One region of the Colwellia sp. PAMC 21821 genome, then DNA from elsewhere that is predicted to be linked to it. Evidence: predicted binding sites of a transcription regulator. Region 1 holds the regulator's gene; each other region holds the start of a gene.
The links. The regulator MetJ, encoded in region 1, represses methionine synthesis genes. The targets are predictions, from matches to a motif close to TAGACGTCTAGACGTCTA.

Region 1 (5,179 bases):
CTGCGAAGCGTTGATACATTTAAATTAACCTATTAAACAATGAGTTAATTTAAATGTATAAGTTGGTTCATATTTTGCTATTGGCAACTATCCTAACGTAGTTTTAGTAGTAAACCATGAAGTTTGATTTTAAAGCAGAAGATTTGATCATTAAGCCGTACAAATCTGAATCCTCAGTCTATGTTCGTAAACAAAAAGGTCGTTATCAACGTATTCGACAATTCACCGGCTTAGTCTTTGTTTTATTGTTTGTCTTGATACCTTGGCTTAATTTTCAAGGCAATCAGGCTATTTTACTCGATATTGGTCGGCAACAGTTTCATATTTTTTCACAAACATTTTTTCCGCAAGACTTTATCATTTTAGCGGGCTTATTGATTGTGAGTTGCTACTTACTTTTTTTTCTAACCACATGGCTTGGGCGAATTTGGTGCGGATATACGTGTCCTCAAACTGTATGGACCTTCAGCTTTATTTGGGTTGAAGAATGGTTAGAAGGTACTCGTAATCAACGTATTAAACGTAATGAACAGCCATTAACGTTAGATACATTAGCGAGAAAATCTGCCAAGCACTTTATTTGGGGGTTAATAGCTTTTTTTACTGCGACAACGTTTATCAGCTATTTTTTGCCCGCCCGCGAACTGTATCTTGATTTACTAGCATGGCAATGGGATGGGCTGACAACTTTCTGGGTGCTATTTTTTGCTGTTTGTACATACGGCAATGCCGGTTGGTTACGTGAAAAAATGTGTATTTACATGTGCCCGTATTCACGCTTTCAATCAGCTATGTTCGATAAAAATACCCTACTAGTTGCTTATGATAAAATGCGTGGTGAAAACCGCGGTGCGCGTAAACGTAACCAACAGCCAAAAGACCTAGGTTTGGGCGATTGTGTGGACTGTAACCTGTGTGTGGAAGTGTGCCCAGTGGGTATTGATATTCGTAATGGCTTGCAATACGAGTGTATTAACTGCGGTGCTTGTATTGATGCCTGTGATCAAACCATGAGCAAGTTTAATTACGCCAAGGGTTTAATCAGCTATACCAGTGAAAATGCACTCCAAGGTACCAAGGTTCAATTACTACGACCTAAAATTATCGGCTATGGTGTGATGTCGTTATTAGCGATGGCGTATATGATTTTTACTATTCAAGTGCGGGTGCCGATTGAGTTTTCTATTTTACGGGACCGTGGCACGTTATTTCAGCTCGATTTTCAAGATAACGTGACGAATAGTTACTTATTGAAAATTACTAATAAATCAAAAGTTGATCGGCAATTTAAGATCACGGTTTTGGAAAAAGTTGTGAGTTTAAGTGTTGACGGCAACGTGATGATCAAAGCCGGGGAAATCGCCAGTGTGCCTGTACATTTTACGATGACCCCGGAAAACATCAGCCAACAAATTACGCCAGTGACTCTGACTGTTGCCGTTGATAATATGCCGGATATTAAGGTTGTTAAACCAACCAAGTTTTTTTCAAATTAATTAACTAGTGGCTCGTTATGATGAAAAAAGACCTCAACGTGAGGTCTTTTTTAATTAAATCATGCAAAGTTAATTACGAAGAAAAAAATACGCTAGAATGGCGTTACTTGGACTATGAGTAGAGAAAATGAATAAAGAACAAAGCATGACTAAACCAATCAAACAAAGCATATCGAATATTGCACTCGTGGTCGAAGATTACGACGATGCGATTGAATTTTATACCAAAAAATTAAATTTTGAGCTCATTGAAGATACTGACTTAGGCGCTGGCAAACGTTGGGTACAAATATCTCCTCCAAATTCAGTTGGCACTAATCTCCTGCTGGCTAAAGCCAGTAATGCTCAGCAACAACAATCAGTCGGCAACCAAGCGGGTGGGCGAGTATTTTTGTTTCTACAAACTAATGATTTTTGGCGTGATTATGAAGCGATGAAAAGCCAAGGCGTTGAGTTTACTGAAGAACCCCGTATTGAAGCATATGGCACAGTAGTTGTATTTAAAGACTTGTATGGCACTAAATGGGATTTACTGCAGTTGAATAATGCTGGCGGGTAATGGCTGATAAAGTATTAGCTTTATTGATTGAAACTACGCAATATTAAATAACGGACCAGAGCTTATACCAAATGTAATAAGTTATTGACCAATTTTAAGCGAGGATAAATTGTTCAAGAATACATGTTTATTGTTCCAGACTAAACATAAGTACCTGCATCCCTGCAGGCAAGGCGTTTGATTGATTAGGGCATGGATGCCCGTAAGTAGAACAATGCAGGAGCAATTGTCGAGTAATAGCGGGCGTGTGTGATTGAAAACAACGCAGTTATTGACGATTTAAACCGCCTTAAAATGATCGATTATTTATTTCAATTGGTATTAGTGGCAAAACTGTAGATCTACATCCATAATAGATTAAATTTTATACTTTAAGAATGGTCGCAGCATGGAAGCAAATATAAAAATCAACACCGTTATACGTATTTTAGGTGGGTTAGTCTCAGTGCTATTTTTATTCACGGTTTATATTTCATTGTTTTCAAATGGTAAAATGGCTGTAGATATGGGGATTTCTGGTTTTATTTTTATACTACTTGTAGCCCCTGTCTGCATTTATGGTTACATTTCAGGTAAAATATTAGATAAGCTGCCAACTAATTTAGTCGATGTCATTAAGGGAAAGATATTGAGAGATAAGGATTAAGACTAAGTATATAAATACCTAATTGACTCATTTAAAATGGGCTCAACAATTTTTTGGAATAAAAAAGGCGCATTAAGCGCCTTTTGTCATTGATAAACCCAGTGTTTAATTACCCGATTAATCTTCTGTTTCTTCTTCAATTTCTGTTTCGTACTCGCTAAAATCCGTTACACCTTGGGCTTCTAAGGCTCTACGTACACTGGCGGGTAATTTTTGTGTGTTGTCTTTTGCTAAGTCACTATCGTCTGGCAAAGGCTGGCCAGTAAAAGCATGTAAAAATGCTTCACATAATAGTTCACTGTTGGTCGCATGACGCAAGTTATTGACTTGTCGACGTGTACGTTCATCAGTGAGCACTTTTAAAACACGTAAAGGGATAGACACGGTGATCTTTTTTACTTGTTCACTTTTCTTCCCGTGTTCGGCGTATGGGTTAAGATACTCGCCATTCCACTCTGCCATGAATATTCCTCAAACTTAAATGATTACGAAAAACTTATATTTAGCTTGTCTGGTATACCAGTTAGCGATAAGTTTATTCTTACTAGTTGATTTTACTGGTTGTGGGGCGTGAGTCAATAACGAATGTGTAGAAGTTTAGATGTCTAAAGTTCTTGACCCCAGAACTTAAACCATTTAGATTGATAGACGTCCAAACATCTAAATAGAAAAGTACCAATACTGGAGTACACATGAGCGAGAAAAAATTTGCCACTACCGCTGTTCGAGCGGGCATTAATAGTGACCAACAACACGGTGCTGTTATTCCAGCTATTCACCTTTCAAGTACTTATGCATTGAAAGGTTTTAATGAAAAACGTCAATTTGATTATTCACGTACCGGTAACCCAACACGCGCCACTTTTGCGCAAGCTATTGCAGAGTTAGAGCAAGGGGCTTTAGGTATTGTTACCAGTACGGGTATGTCAGCAGTACATCTTATTTGCCAATTACTGAGCCCGAAAGATACGGTTGTTATTCCACATGATTGTTACGGAGGTAGTTTTCGCTTATTTACCCATTTGGCAAAACGCGAGCTGTTTAATTTAGTGGTGGTTGACCAAAACGATCAAGCGGACTTATCACAAGCTTTGGCGAAAAAACCTAAATTAGTATTAATTGAATCGCCGAGCAACCCTTTGCTGAGGTTGGTAGATATAGCGGCCATAACAGAACAAGCCCATAGCGTGGGGGCATTAGTTGCGGTGGATAACACCTTTTTATCACCTGTTTTACAGCAGCCACTTTTACTGGGCGCCGATATCGTTTTTCACTCTACAACTAAATACATTAATGGACATAGCGATGTGGTTGGTGGTGTTTTAGTTACCAAAGAACTAGCGTTAGGTGAAGAACTTGCTTGGTGGGCAAATTGTATTGGCATTACAGGTTCAGCGTTTGATAGCTTCTTAGCGTTACGTGGTTTGAAAACATTGCCGATCAGAATGAAGCAGCATCAAATAAACGCTAATGCGGTCGCCGCATTTTTGCAGAAACATTCGGCTGTTGAAAAAGTTTATTTTCCAGGCTTAGCTGATCACCCACAACATGCTTTGGCTCAAAAACAGCAACATGACTTTGGTGCCATGATGAGCTTTGAACTTAAAGGTGGTGTTGAAGCCGTTAAAGTCTTGTTCGATAAACTAGAATTTTTCACCTTGGCACAATCATTAGGCGGTGTTGAAAGCTTAATCAGTCATCCATCGACCATGACCCATGCCGGGATGGAAATCGAAGCCCAATTGGCTGCCGGTATTACCCAGTCATTAGTTCGAATTTCAGTAGGTATTGAAGATATAGATGACATGCTTGCTGACCTTTCTCAAGCGCTTGATGCAAGCCAACTGTAATTCAGTTTGATGCGGTGCTTAGTCTTACTCATTCGCAAGAAGGAGACTAAGCACAAAGTAAATTTTTAAATCGGGCTGATAAATACAGTGGCCCTTGGTAATAAAATGATTGATTCTAATGCAGCGGTAACGCTCAGCCCTTCAAAAAATAAATTGGTCAAAGTTGGCTGCAATGTTCATAAGTTTGGTGGCAGCAGTTTAGCGACAAGTGCATGCGTTGAACGTGTGGTTGAAATTATTCGTCAGCATTGCCAGCTAAATGACATTATTGTGGTGTCTGCCAATGGTAATACGACTGATGCATTATTTAAACTTTATCAAATTGCCGTTGAACTCCAAGAAGTTACCTTGCTTAGTCCTGAAAAAGCAGGGGCGAGTAAAGAAGTAAGTTCCTTAAATATGCCGTTACTTGAGGCTATTGCAGCACTAGAGACTGCACAGGCAGCGTTAATTGATGAGCTATTAAATGCCAGTAGCGCCGCGAGATTAAAAAGCTTACTGAGTGACAACATTGGCCAAATATCAGCAAACTTACTGAGTGATCCTGTGAGTTATGAAAATGACTTATTAGCTTTTGGTGAGGTTTGGTCAGCAAGATTGTTATCGTCAGTATTGAGTGAAAGTGTTT
Region 2 (5,179 bases), 2.2 Mb from region 1:
CGGTTTTTGACCGTAATTTCACCGGTACAAGTAGCACCTATCCAGCCCCTGAATCGGGTTACGTTACTGACTCTGCGGCGAGCGCAACAGCCCTTTCTACAGGCGTAAAAACCTATAATAATGCTATTGGTTTAGATATCAACAGACAGCCAATTGAAACGGTTTTGGAATATGCTAAACAAAGCGGTAAAAAAACGGGTGTTGTGGTTACTGTCCAGATAAATCATGCCACCCCGGCTTCTTATTTAGCGCACAATGTCCATCGCTACAACTACAACGCTATTGCTGACAGTTATATTGATGATGGCATAAAAGCCGATTTATATTTTGGTGGTGGCTGGGAATATTTTATCCGCAAAGATAGAAATCTCGTTAATGAATTTATTGAGTCAGGCTTTCATTATATTGATAAATATAGCGAAATAAACAGTATCCCTAAGAATACGCCGGTATTAGGTTTATTTGATCATACTAATTTACCTTGGGCATTAGATGACACCAACAAGCACCGTTTATCGCTAATGACGAAAGCTGCAACAAAACAGTTAGAAAACAAAGATGGTTTTTTTATGTTAGTTGAGGGTAGCCAAATTGATTATGGCGGACACGCTAGAGATATTGCAGCTGCCATGGCAGAAATGGACGATTTAGCAAAAACCATTGAATATCTTGAGACCTATGTTGCAGAAAATCCAGATACCTTAGTAGTGATCACAGCCGATCATAGCACTGGTGGCTTAACTATCGGTAAAAAAACTGAACGTTCAGATCCTAACATTAATAGTAAGTACCTATGGAAACCTGAGTTTTTAAGAAGCATGACAATGTCACCAAAGACAATAGCGCTGAAATTCACTGATGAGGACTTAACCTTGGCTCAAGTGAATGGCTTACTGTCATTCGACATATCGTCTCAGGACTTAAATAATTTACAGCAAGCAAAACTCAGTGACAAAGATATCGTTAAACAATTTAGTTTATTATCTGCTGCCGATAAAAAAGGCAAAAGAACCCCTAAAAATTACCAGTCAGTACTGAATGTAATTACGAAAATAATTGATATGAAAACAAATACCGGTTGGGGTTCTATTAGTCCATCGGGCACGCATACAGGTATTGATGTGCCAGTATTTGCCTTTGGTAAAGGCAGTGAAATGTTTAACGGCTTTCAAGATAACACCGATATCGCCAAGAAAATTTTCACGCTGTTAGGTAAAAAATAACACTGTTTACCGAACGTTCTATTGGAACTTGTATTTTGTATAATGTAGTCGAAAAAATGTAAAACAAAAAAGCGCCGAGTAATTTACTCGGCGTTTTTCATCTATTGGCTTTAAAGTAAGTCACCTAAAAAGTAAGTCACCTAAAAAAGTAAGTCAACTAAGCTTGTTAATCTATGACGATAATGCAGCATTAAAGCGGGCGAAGCCTTGCTCCAAGTCGGCAATTAAATCATCAACATTTTCCAAACCAACATGTAAGCGAATCAACGGAAACTCATACTGCCAAGTTGTGGCAGTACGCATGCTGTTAACATTTGAAATACCTAAAATAAGACTTTCAAATCCACCCCACGAATAGCCCATTTTAAAATGTTCTAAACCATCTAAAAGTGCAGTTAACGCAGCCTGATTACCTTTGTTTAATACAAAAGAAAACAAACCATTTGAGCCACTGAAATCACGTTTGAATTCTTCATGACCGGGGCAAGAAGGCAATGCCGGGTGTAAAATAGTTTCTACTTCAGGGCGTGATGACAACCAATCAGCAATTTTCAGTGCACTAGCTTGATGCTGCTGCAAACGCACACTTAAGGTTCTAATACCCCGCATGGCAAGGTATAAATCATCAGGCGATGTACATTGTCCCATGATATAGCTGCTTTCACGTAATTGTGGCCAATATTCAGCGGTTGCTGTTGCCGTGCCTAACATAACATCAGAATGACCAACAATGTATTTTGTGGCGGCTTGAATTGATACATCAACACCGTAATCAAAAGGTTGAAAGTTTACGCCCGCTGACCACGTGTTATCTAACATTACAATACAATCATGGCGGTGTGCCACTTCAGCAATGGCAGGTACGTCTTGCACTTCCATGGTAATAGAACCAGGAGATTCAAGAAAAACCACGCGCGTATTAGCTTTAATTAAAGACTCAATACCTTTCCCTATCATGGGATCATAGTAGGTTGTTTCAATGCCCAACTTAGCTAAAATTTTATCGCAATAATCGCGCGTTGGTTCGTAGGTACTATCAACCATGAGTATGTGATCGCCAGTTTTAACAAACGCCAAAATAGCATTAGTAATCGCCGCAGTACCCGACGGATATATTGCACACCCTGCTCCGCCTTCTAAGTCGGTCATGGCATCGCTAAAAGCAAATGACGTTGACGTACCACGCCTGCCATAAAACAAAACCTGATTAGTTTTATTTGCAGTGGCATGCTTCATCTCTTTAACAGAATTAAACACTACCGTAGATGCACGTTCTACAGGTGGGTTAACAACACCACGAGTCCATTGGCTTTTTCGGCCAGCATTAATGAGTTTGGTTTCTTTTTTCATGTCTGGGTTACATTCCATGGTTATAGTTTTGGCGCATCGCTTGGTTTAGAACCTAATGCTTTGAAATCAAGCAAGAACTGAAAATTTATCAAGCGAATAATTGATCTTTTCACGTTAACGTTCGAAAATAATTATAGCTATCTAGCCATCTATAATATTTATATCGTGAATCAGCTAAAGAAGCACGCTTTATTTGTCATAACTTCTGTCATAACTTATATAAAAACATAAACGCCTTAATTATTAAGCACAGCAGAATCACTTTATATAACTGAATACTATTATTTTTCTAACAGTTCTAGCAGTTCTAACAGTTCTAACGTTAAAACAAATTCATCTGACTGTTCGTGATCTCGTCAAAACTGGTATTAATAAAAGGCAAAATTGCATCTGCTACCGCCAACAACTGACGATCAATGTAAAATTGATAATCTAAAGCGGCGCTCTGACACCCCTTAGCTTGTGGACCATTGACGGTCATCACATATTCAATCCAGCCTTTATTTTGATATTTAAGTGGCTTGCCCTGCTGCTTGTATATTTCATCGGCTAATCTTGCAGCGCGCACATGTGGCGGCACATTTTTAACATACAGCTCCAATTTTCTGCGCAAACGCTTACGGTAATAGAGTAATTCATCGTGTTTTCCCGCTAAGGTATCAGCAACCATTTGCTTTACGTATTCCACAACCGGTTCGTTATTAAATATTTTCCAGTACAAAGTACGTTGAAACTGTTTCGCCAATTCAGTCCAATCGGTTCGAACACTTTCTAAGCCTTTAAAAATTAATTGCTGCTCTTCACCTTTTTGCACCAGCCCAGCATAACGCTTTTTTGTGCCTACATCTTGCCCACGAATGGTTGGCATTAAGAACTTAAGAAAGTGGGTTTCAAATTCAATTTCAAGCTCGCTAACAATATTAAACTGGTCTTTGAGCAATGCATGCCATTTTTGATTAATGTATTCTTGTAACGTTTTACCCAGTGCCCTGCTGTTTTCTTCGCTTTGTTCATCACCCACATGCACAAAAATAGAATCTGTATCACCGTAGATCACTTGGTAACCCTTCGCTTCTATCCATAATTTAGTGGTTTTTAAAATACTGTGACTACGTTTAGTAATAGAACCAGATAAACGGGGATCGAAGAATCGACAACCTGTTGAGCCTAAAACACCGTAAAATGAATTCATGATAATTTTTATTGCCTGCGATAAGGCGGCATTTTTATCTTTTTTCGCGATATCACGCTCTTTCCATAGCTCAGTGATAATACCAGGTAAAAAATGCTGTTCTCTGGAGAAATAAGCACCATCAAAGCCCTCTATTGCTGTTTCTGGAGACTTTAACCCTTCTATCAAACCCATGGGGTCAATATTAAAACTGCGTATAATACTGGGGTATAGGCTTTTAAAATCTAACACCAACACATTTTGGTAAAGACCTGGAATAGAGTCCATGACAAAACCGCCCGGTGATTCAAAGCCTTGATCGCCATCGCCCATGTTAGGCGCGACATAACCACTGCGATGTAATTTTGGCAGGTATAAATTAGTAAAAGCCGCTACTGAACCTCCAAATCTATCAATGGATAAACCGGTTAATTGCGCCCTGAGCATAGCGAATTCTAATAATTGAGTATGCTTAAAAATCAGGATAACTAAACGACAATCTTCTAAATTGTAAGCCGCCAGTGCGGTTTTATCGTGGTGAAAGTTATCGGTTATTTCCTGTAGTCGGTTATCTACATCATCAACTTTTTTACCAATACCAAGCAATGTATTCGCGACATTATCAAGTGAAAAACTCGGAAAATTGTAAGTAGCGGTTTTTAATAAATCAATACCATCGAGTATCACACGGCCATTAATTTCAATAAATTGCTGGTCACTGGCTTGGTTTTTTCGCCAATAAGGTGTTCTGCCATCGCGACCAATGGCAAACTTAATCCCATGTAAATCGTAGCGTTTCTGTAATAAATCAAAATCAAAATTGATCACATTCCAGCCAATAATAATATCGGGGTCGTGCTGTGAGAACCAAGCTAGTAAACTGACAAGTAATGCTCGCTCATCAGCTTGCCATGCAATATCAATAGCACCTTTTTTGCCTTGCTCGCGCGCTATTTCTTGCTCATTGGCAATCATCAGTACTTGCTGACAATGGTCGCTATATAAACCGATAGAATATAATTCACCCGACATTGAGCACTCTATATCGAGCGATACGGTCGACAATGTAATGTCGGTTTGCTGTGCTTTATCAATGGGTTTACATCTAGCTTGCTCATAGCGCCTATAGTCTTTACTTTGCACAGACATTAAAGGTGCTTGTCGACCGACAAAGGTCATGTCTGCGGTAATAAAACGCTCCATTAAAAAGCGATCATCCGGTCGAATGTCATCTTCGTAACATTTAACCCCCTTTTGCTTAAGGGCTTCTCGCGCTTGGTAAAACTCTCGCAAGCTTAAAAAATAGAGTGCAGCAACATTCGCTTGGTTAAATGCTTTTAGTGCTAGCGGTTTTATTTCGTCTACTTTAATGCCTTGTTTCGCCAAAATATCGTTAGCATGATTAACATCACTGACCTCAACAAAAAAAACTGCC
Region 3 (5,179 bases), 990 kb from region 1:
AGTTAGCTGAATACTTGCTTTCTCAGGATATAAATTTGTTAGGGCATTAATAATCATAAATATCAGGGTGATAAGAATGACTGCATTTTGCCAGCTAATATATTTTCTGGTGGATTTGTTGCGTGTGTTCATCTTGAAATCTCTACATTTACACTATTTTGAAGCACTGAGCTTAAACAGCTTAATGGATTCAATAAGTGACCGATGGCTTTGCATCAGGTTCTAAAAAGGAAAATAGTCGATTTTGTGTCAGTAATAACGCCAAAAAGAGCATATTACTTGTACATTTTTGATGAACTAACTGTGGTAGGTGGTTCTAGCGTTGTATAAAAAGTTACCGTCTTTCCAGCCGGAAATACGAGATGAAGCTCCTTGATGATTTAATTGTTCAAACCAGTTATTTAATTTTACGGGTGGTGCTAAATTTCTAAATTCTCTTTCACTATTATTAGTTTGAAAAAATTCAATCACGAGTACATAAATTGGTGCCGTTTGCGCTTCTACAGAGAAAGTTGCCGGACTAATACTATTAATGCGAGGCAAGGTAAATAAATCTTGCGAATGCTGAACATCGAACGTTGTATGGGCTTTTTGATCTAGCTGCGTAATATCATTATGTTGTGCAAAGTTATTTTGGTTAAATTTTGAGTATGAGGAGGCATTAGCATTTTGAGCTAAGAGAAATAACACCAATAATATTGTTATATAACGCCACATGTACTTAAGCTTTTTACCATTAATAAGCTTAATGTTAGGTCTTTATTTTATTTTTCAATAGCCAGTGGTGACTTTAAATAAAATAAATATGTGTGAGCTTATTTAATTAATATATTTTGCACTTTTGATGACTCCTTTCAACATTCACCGTGTTAAGGGTGGAGTTATTGCGGTTAGCCCCCATATCAATTTATATCGCAAGTAAAAATCACCAAATTAGCTTTTTAATAGGAGTAGTAATGCAAAACTTGGAACAGCAATTAGATTTTATTTTAGAGTTAGACCGCCTCAAAGCCGTATATCGGCAGGTGATGGTAAAATCGGATAACAATAGACGGGAAAATAGTGCCGAGCATAGTTGGCATATTGCCATGATGGCTCAAACGCTTCATGTCTACGCCGCAGAGCCTGTAAATGTTGCGCGTGTCACCACCATGTTACTGATTCATGACATAGTAGAAATTGATGCTGGTGATACCTTCGCATTTGCAGCAAAAGCCGAACTTGACGCACAAGAAGCGAAAGAGCTTGAGGCCGCAAATCGAATATTTGGATTGTTGCCTAAAGCGCAATATCAAGAAATGTTAACGTTGTGGACAGAGTTTGAAGCAGCCGAAACAAACGATGCTAAATTTGCTAAAGCAATGGATCGGGTATTACCATTATTGCAAAATATGAAAAATGACGGTGGTAGCTGGGTTAAGCATAACGTGAGTAAGTCAGACGTTATTGCTCGTAACAACTTACTGGATGGGTTAGCGCCCAAGTTATGGAGCTATGTTGCAGCTCAAATTGAATTTGCCGTACAAAAAGGGTGGCTTCGCAACGATTAATCTCAACGCCTTAGTAGCTTGCTAATATGTGTAAGCTACTAAAATTTATACTATCTAACTCACTATCTAACTCACTATCTAATTTACTATCTAATTTACTATCGGAATATGTTTTTTTGGTTAACAAACCAACTACGATGTATAAACCGACTACCTAATTTAAATGTGATTATCTTTTAAATTTATGAATATAAGCTGTGGGTTTTGCTCAATTTAATGAGTGCACTCAGGCTTTATATATTGAAAACGAAAACGAAAACGAAAACGAAAACGAAAATAAAACTAAGCTTTTATGGTTAACTTACTTCTTAGCTCCCACCTCTAATCAACAAAAATAGCTTCACAACTTATGCCCGCATGGCTTTAATAAAATTTTCGAGTAATGCCATATATTCTTCTTAATACTATTAATCAAATCGGTATTACTCGATTAGTTAGTTTGCTCAAAGATGAAAGGACTACCATGCTTAAGCCGATCATTTTGCAGCAGGAGTGCGCCTATTTCGGGGGATTTATAGCAGTTACATGAGTTTATTTCGTTTAAAACTCATTATTTTCATCTAAACGTGTCAAAATACTTTAGACGTCTATACGTTTAGAGGTTGACATAGCTAGAAATCCAAGTCACATTATACTGAGATAAAAATTGTAAAGATCAATAGTGTTTTTCAGCTTTATTATATACAGATACCAAGTTAATTAATTACCCGATATTAGGTTAGCAATATGCCCATAAAAATTCCCAATGAATTACCCGCATTAACGATTTTAGACCAAGAAAATATTTTCGTGATGTCTGAACGCCGCGCCGCGGATCAAGAAATTCGCCCTATGGAAGTGGCAATTCTTAACCTAATGCCTAATAAAATTGAAACCGAAGTACAAATTTTGCGTATGTTGGCGAATACGCCACTGCAAATTAATGTTGAATTTGTTCGTATACATGCCAACGTATCTAAAAATACACCGCAAGCGCACTTAGACAATTTCTATCGCTTGTTCGATGATATTAAACATAAACAATACGATGGTTTGCTTATTACAGGTGCGCCGCTAGCGTTATTAGATTATCAACAAGTCACTTTTTGGGATAAAATTTGTGAGGTGTTTGACTGGGCTGAGCAAAACGTTACCTCAACCATGTTTTCTTGTTGGGCCGCCCATGCTGCGCTTTATCATCATTATGGTTTAAAGCGACACTTACGTAAGCAAAAGCTATCAGGTGTATATCACCACCGTTGTTTAAAGCCTGATGAACAGCTTACTCGCGGATTCGATGAAATCTTTAGTGTGCCGCACTCTCGTTATGGCTATATCGACAAGGCTGATTATCTGTCACTTGAGCATATTGAAATATTGGCCGAATCTGATGTTGCTGGGGTTTATTTAGCAGCAAGTAAAAATAAACAGCAAGTTTATTTAACAGGTCACCCAGAATACGACGCAAGCACACTCAGCGAAGAATACTTTCGAGATATTGCGGCCGGGGGCGATGTTACAATACCTAACAATTACTTTACCGATGATGACCCAGAAAAAGAAGCGATAAACATGTGGCGCAGCCATGGCAGTTTACTTTACACCAACTGGTTAAACTATTACGTTTATCAAATTACGCCGTATCAATTAGATGCAAACCATATTAAAGCAATTCACCCAGGGAAATCTCGTGTCTAAGCAATCAAATTCTCAGTCAAACTATCAATCAAACTCTCAATCAAGGACTCCAGTGCTGAAATCTGCTTCTTATGGCCTTTTACAAGCGCAGTTAGATAAGCGTATTTTAATTTTAGATGGCGCTATGGGCACCATGATCCAAGCGTATAAGTTTGAAGAGCAAGACTATCGCGGCGAACAATTTTCTGACTGGCATAGCGATGTTAAAGGCAACAACGACATGTTGGTGCTAACGCAGCCTGACGTTATTAAAGCGATTCACCGTGAGTATTTAGTTGCTGGCGCAGATATTCTTGAAACCAACACCTTTAATGCCACCACTATCGCCATGGCCGATTACGACATGGAAGATTACAGCGCAGCTATTAATCTAGCCGCAGCGCAAATTGCCCGTGAAGTAGCCGATGAGTTTACTGCGAAAAACCCTGATAAACCACGCTTTGTAGCGGGTGTTTTAGGGCCAACAAACCGTACTTGTTCAATATCGCCTGATGTTAACGATCCTGCGTATCGTAATGTCACTTTTGATGAACTAAAAGACGCTTATATTGAATCTACTAACGCCTTGCTTGATGGCGGCAGTGACATTATTTTAATTGAAACCATATTTGATACGCTAAATGCTAAAGCGGCTATATTTGCCGTAGAAACGGTTTTTGAAAACCGTGGTGAACGTTTCCCAGTAATGATTTCAGGCACGATTACCGACGCCTCAGGACGTACGTTATCAGGCCAAACAACCGAAGCCTTTTACAACTCGTTACGCCATGCTAAGCCAATTTCAGTGGGTTTAAACTGTGCCTTAGGCCCAGTTGAATTACGCCAATATGTTGCAGAGTTAAGCCGTATTTCAGACGTGGCTGTTTCTGCTCACCCTAATGCCGGTTTACCAAATGCTTTTGGTGGCTATGATTTTAGCGTTGAAGAAATGGACAAGCATATTGAAGAGTGGGGTAAAGCAGGCTTTTTAAATATTATTGGTGGCTGTTGTGGCACCACGCCAGATCATATTAAAGGCATGGCTGATGCCGTGGCTAATATTGCACCACGAGAAATTAAGCCGAAAGAAATTGCTTGTCGATTATCTGGCTTAGAAGCACTTACTATTAAAGAAGACAGTTTATTTGTTAACGTCGGTGAACGTACCAATGTAACCGGCTCGGCTGTTTTTAAACGCTTAATAACTGATGAAAACTACGACCAAGCTATTGCGGTGGCTTTGCAGCAAGTTGAAAACGGCGCACAGATCATTGATATCAACATGGATGAAGGCATGTTGGACTCGCAAGCCGCTATGGTGCGTTATTTAAACTTAATTGCTGGCGAGCCAGATATCGCCAAAGTGCCTATTATGCTCGACTCGTCTAAATGGGATATTTTAGAAGCAGGCTTAAAATGTATTCAAGGTAAAGGCGTTGTTAACTCTATTAGTTTAAAAGAGGGCGAAGACAACTTTCGCGAACAAGCCGAATTGTTACGCCGTTACGGCGCTGCGGTTATTATTATGGCGTTTGATGAAAAAGGCCAAGCCGACACGCGCGAACGTAAATATGAAATTTGTAAGCGTGCCTATCAAATTTTGGTGCACGAAATTGGCTTTCCTGCAGAAGATATTATTTTCGATCCAAATATTTTCGCCGTTGCTACCGGTATTGAAGAGCATAACAACTATGCGCGTGATTTTATTGATGCGGTAGGCGATATTAAGAAAAACCTACCACATGCTATGATTTCTGGTGGTGTCTCTAATGTGTCGTTTTCATTCCGTGGTAATAATCCGGTACGTGAAGCGATTCATGCGGTGTTTCTCTACCATGCGATAAAAAATGGTATGGACATGGGTATCGTTAACGCAGGTCAGTTAGCCATTTATTCAGACATTCCTGATAACCTGCGTTTAGCGGTTGAAGATGTTATTCAAAACTCTGATGACGGTGCAACTGAACGCCTTC

Region 2: the regulator MetJ is predicted to act here: its motif matches at 2,708-2,725, upstream of A3Q33_RS18935 (cystathionine beta-lyase).
Region 3: the regulator MetJ is predicted to act here: its motif matches at 2,131-2,148, upstream of A3Q33_RS14145 (homoserine O-succinyltransferase).

The regions. Positions count from the first base shown of each region.
Region 1 covers NZ_CP014943.1:2,343,776-2,348,954, forward strand. The annotation lists gene ccoG (cytochrome c oxidase accessory protein CcoG) at 117-1,496, shown strand; gene A3Q33_RS10035 (VOC family protein) at 1,642-2,055, shown strand; gene A3Q33_RS10040 (hypothetical protein) at 2,444-2,701, shown strand; gene metJ (met regulon transcriptional regulator MetJ) at 2,819-3,163, opposite strand; gene metB (cystathionine gamma-synthase) at 3,394-4,551, shown strand; gene metL (bifunctional aspartate kinase/homoserine dehydrogenase II) at 4,657-5,179, shown strand, end outside.
Region 2 covers NZ_CP014943.1:4,532,194-4,537,372, forward strand. The annotation lists gene A3Q33_RS18930 (alkaline phosphatase) at 1-1,223, shown strand, start outside; gene A3Q33_RS18935 (cystathionine beta-lyase) at 1,395-2,573, opposite strand; gene A3Q33_RS18940 (DNA polymerase II) at 2,896-5,179, opposite strand, start outside.
Region 3 covers NZ_CP014943.1:3,332,923-3,338,101, forward strand. The annotation lists partial or broken gene secD (protein translocase subunit SecD) at 1-132, opposite strand, end outside; gene A3Q33_RS14135 (hypothetical protein) at 298-717, opposite strand; gene A3Q33_RS14140 (HD domain-containing protein) at 957-1,550, shown strand; gene A3Q33_RS14145 (homoserine O-succinyltransferase) at 2,277-3,227, shown strand; gene metH (methionine synthase) at 3,280-5,179, shown strand, end outside.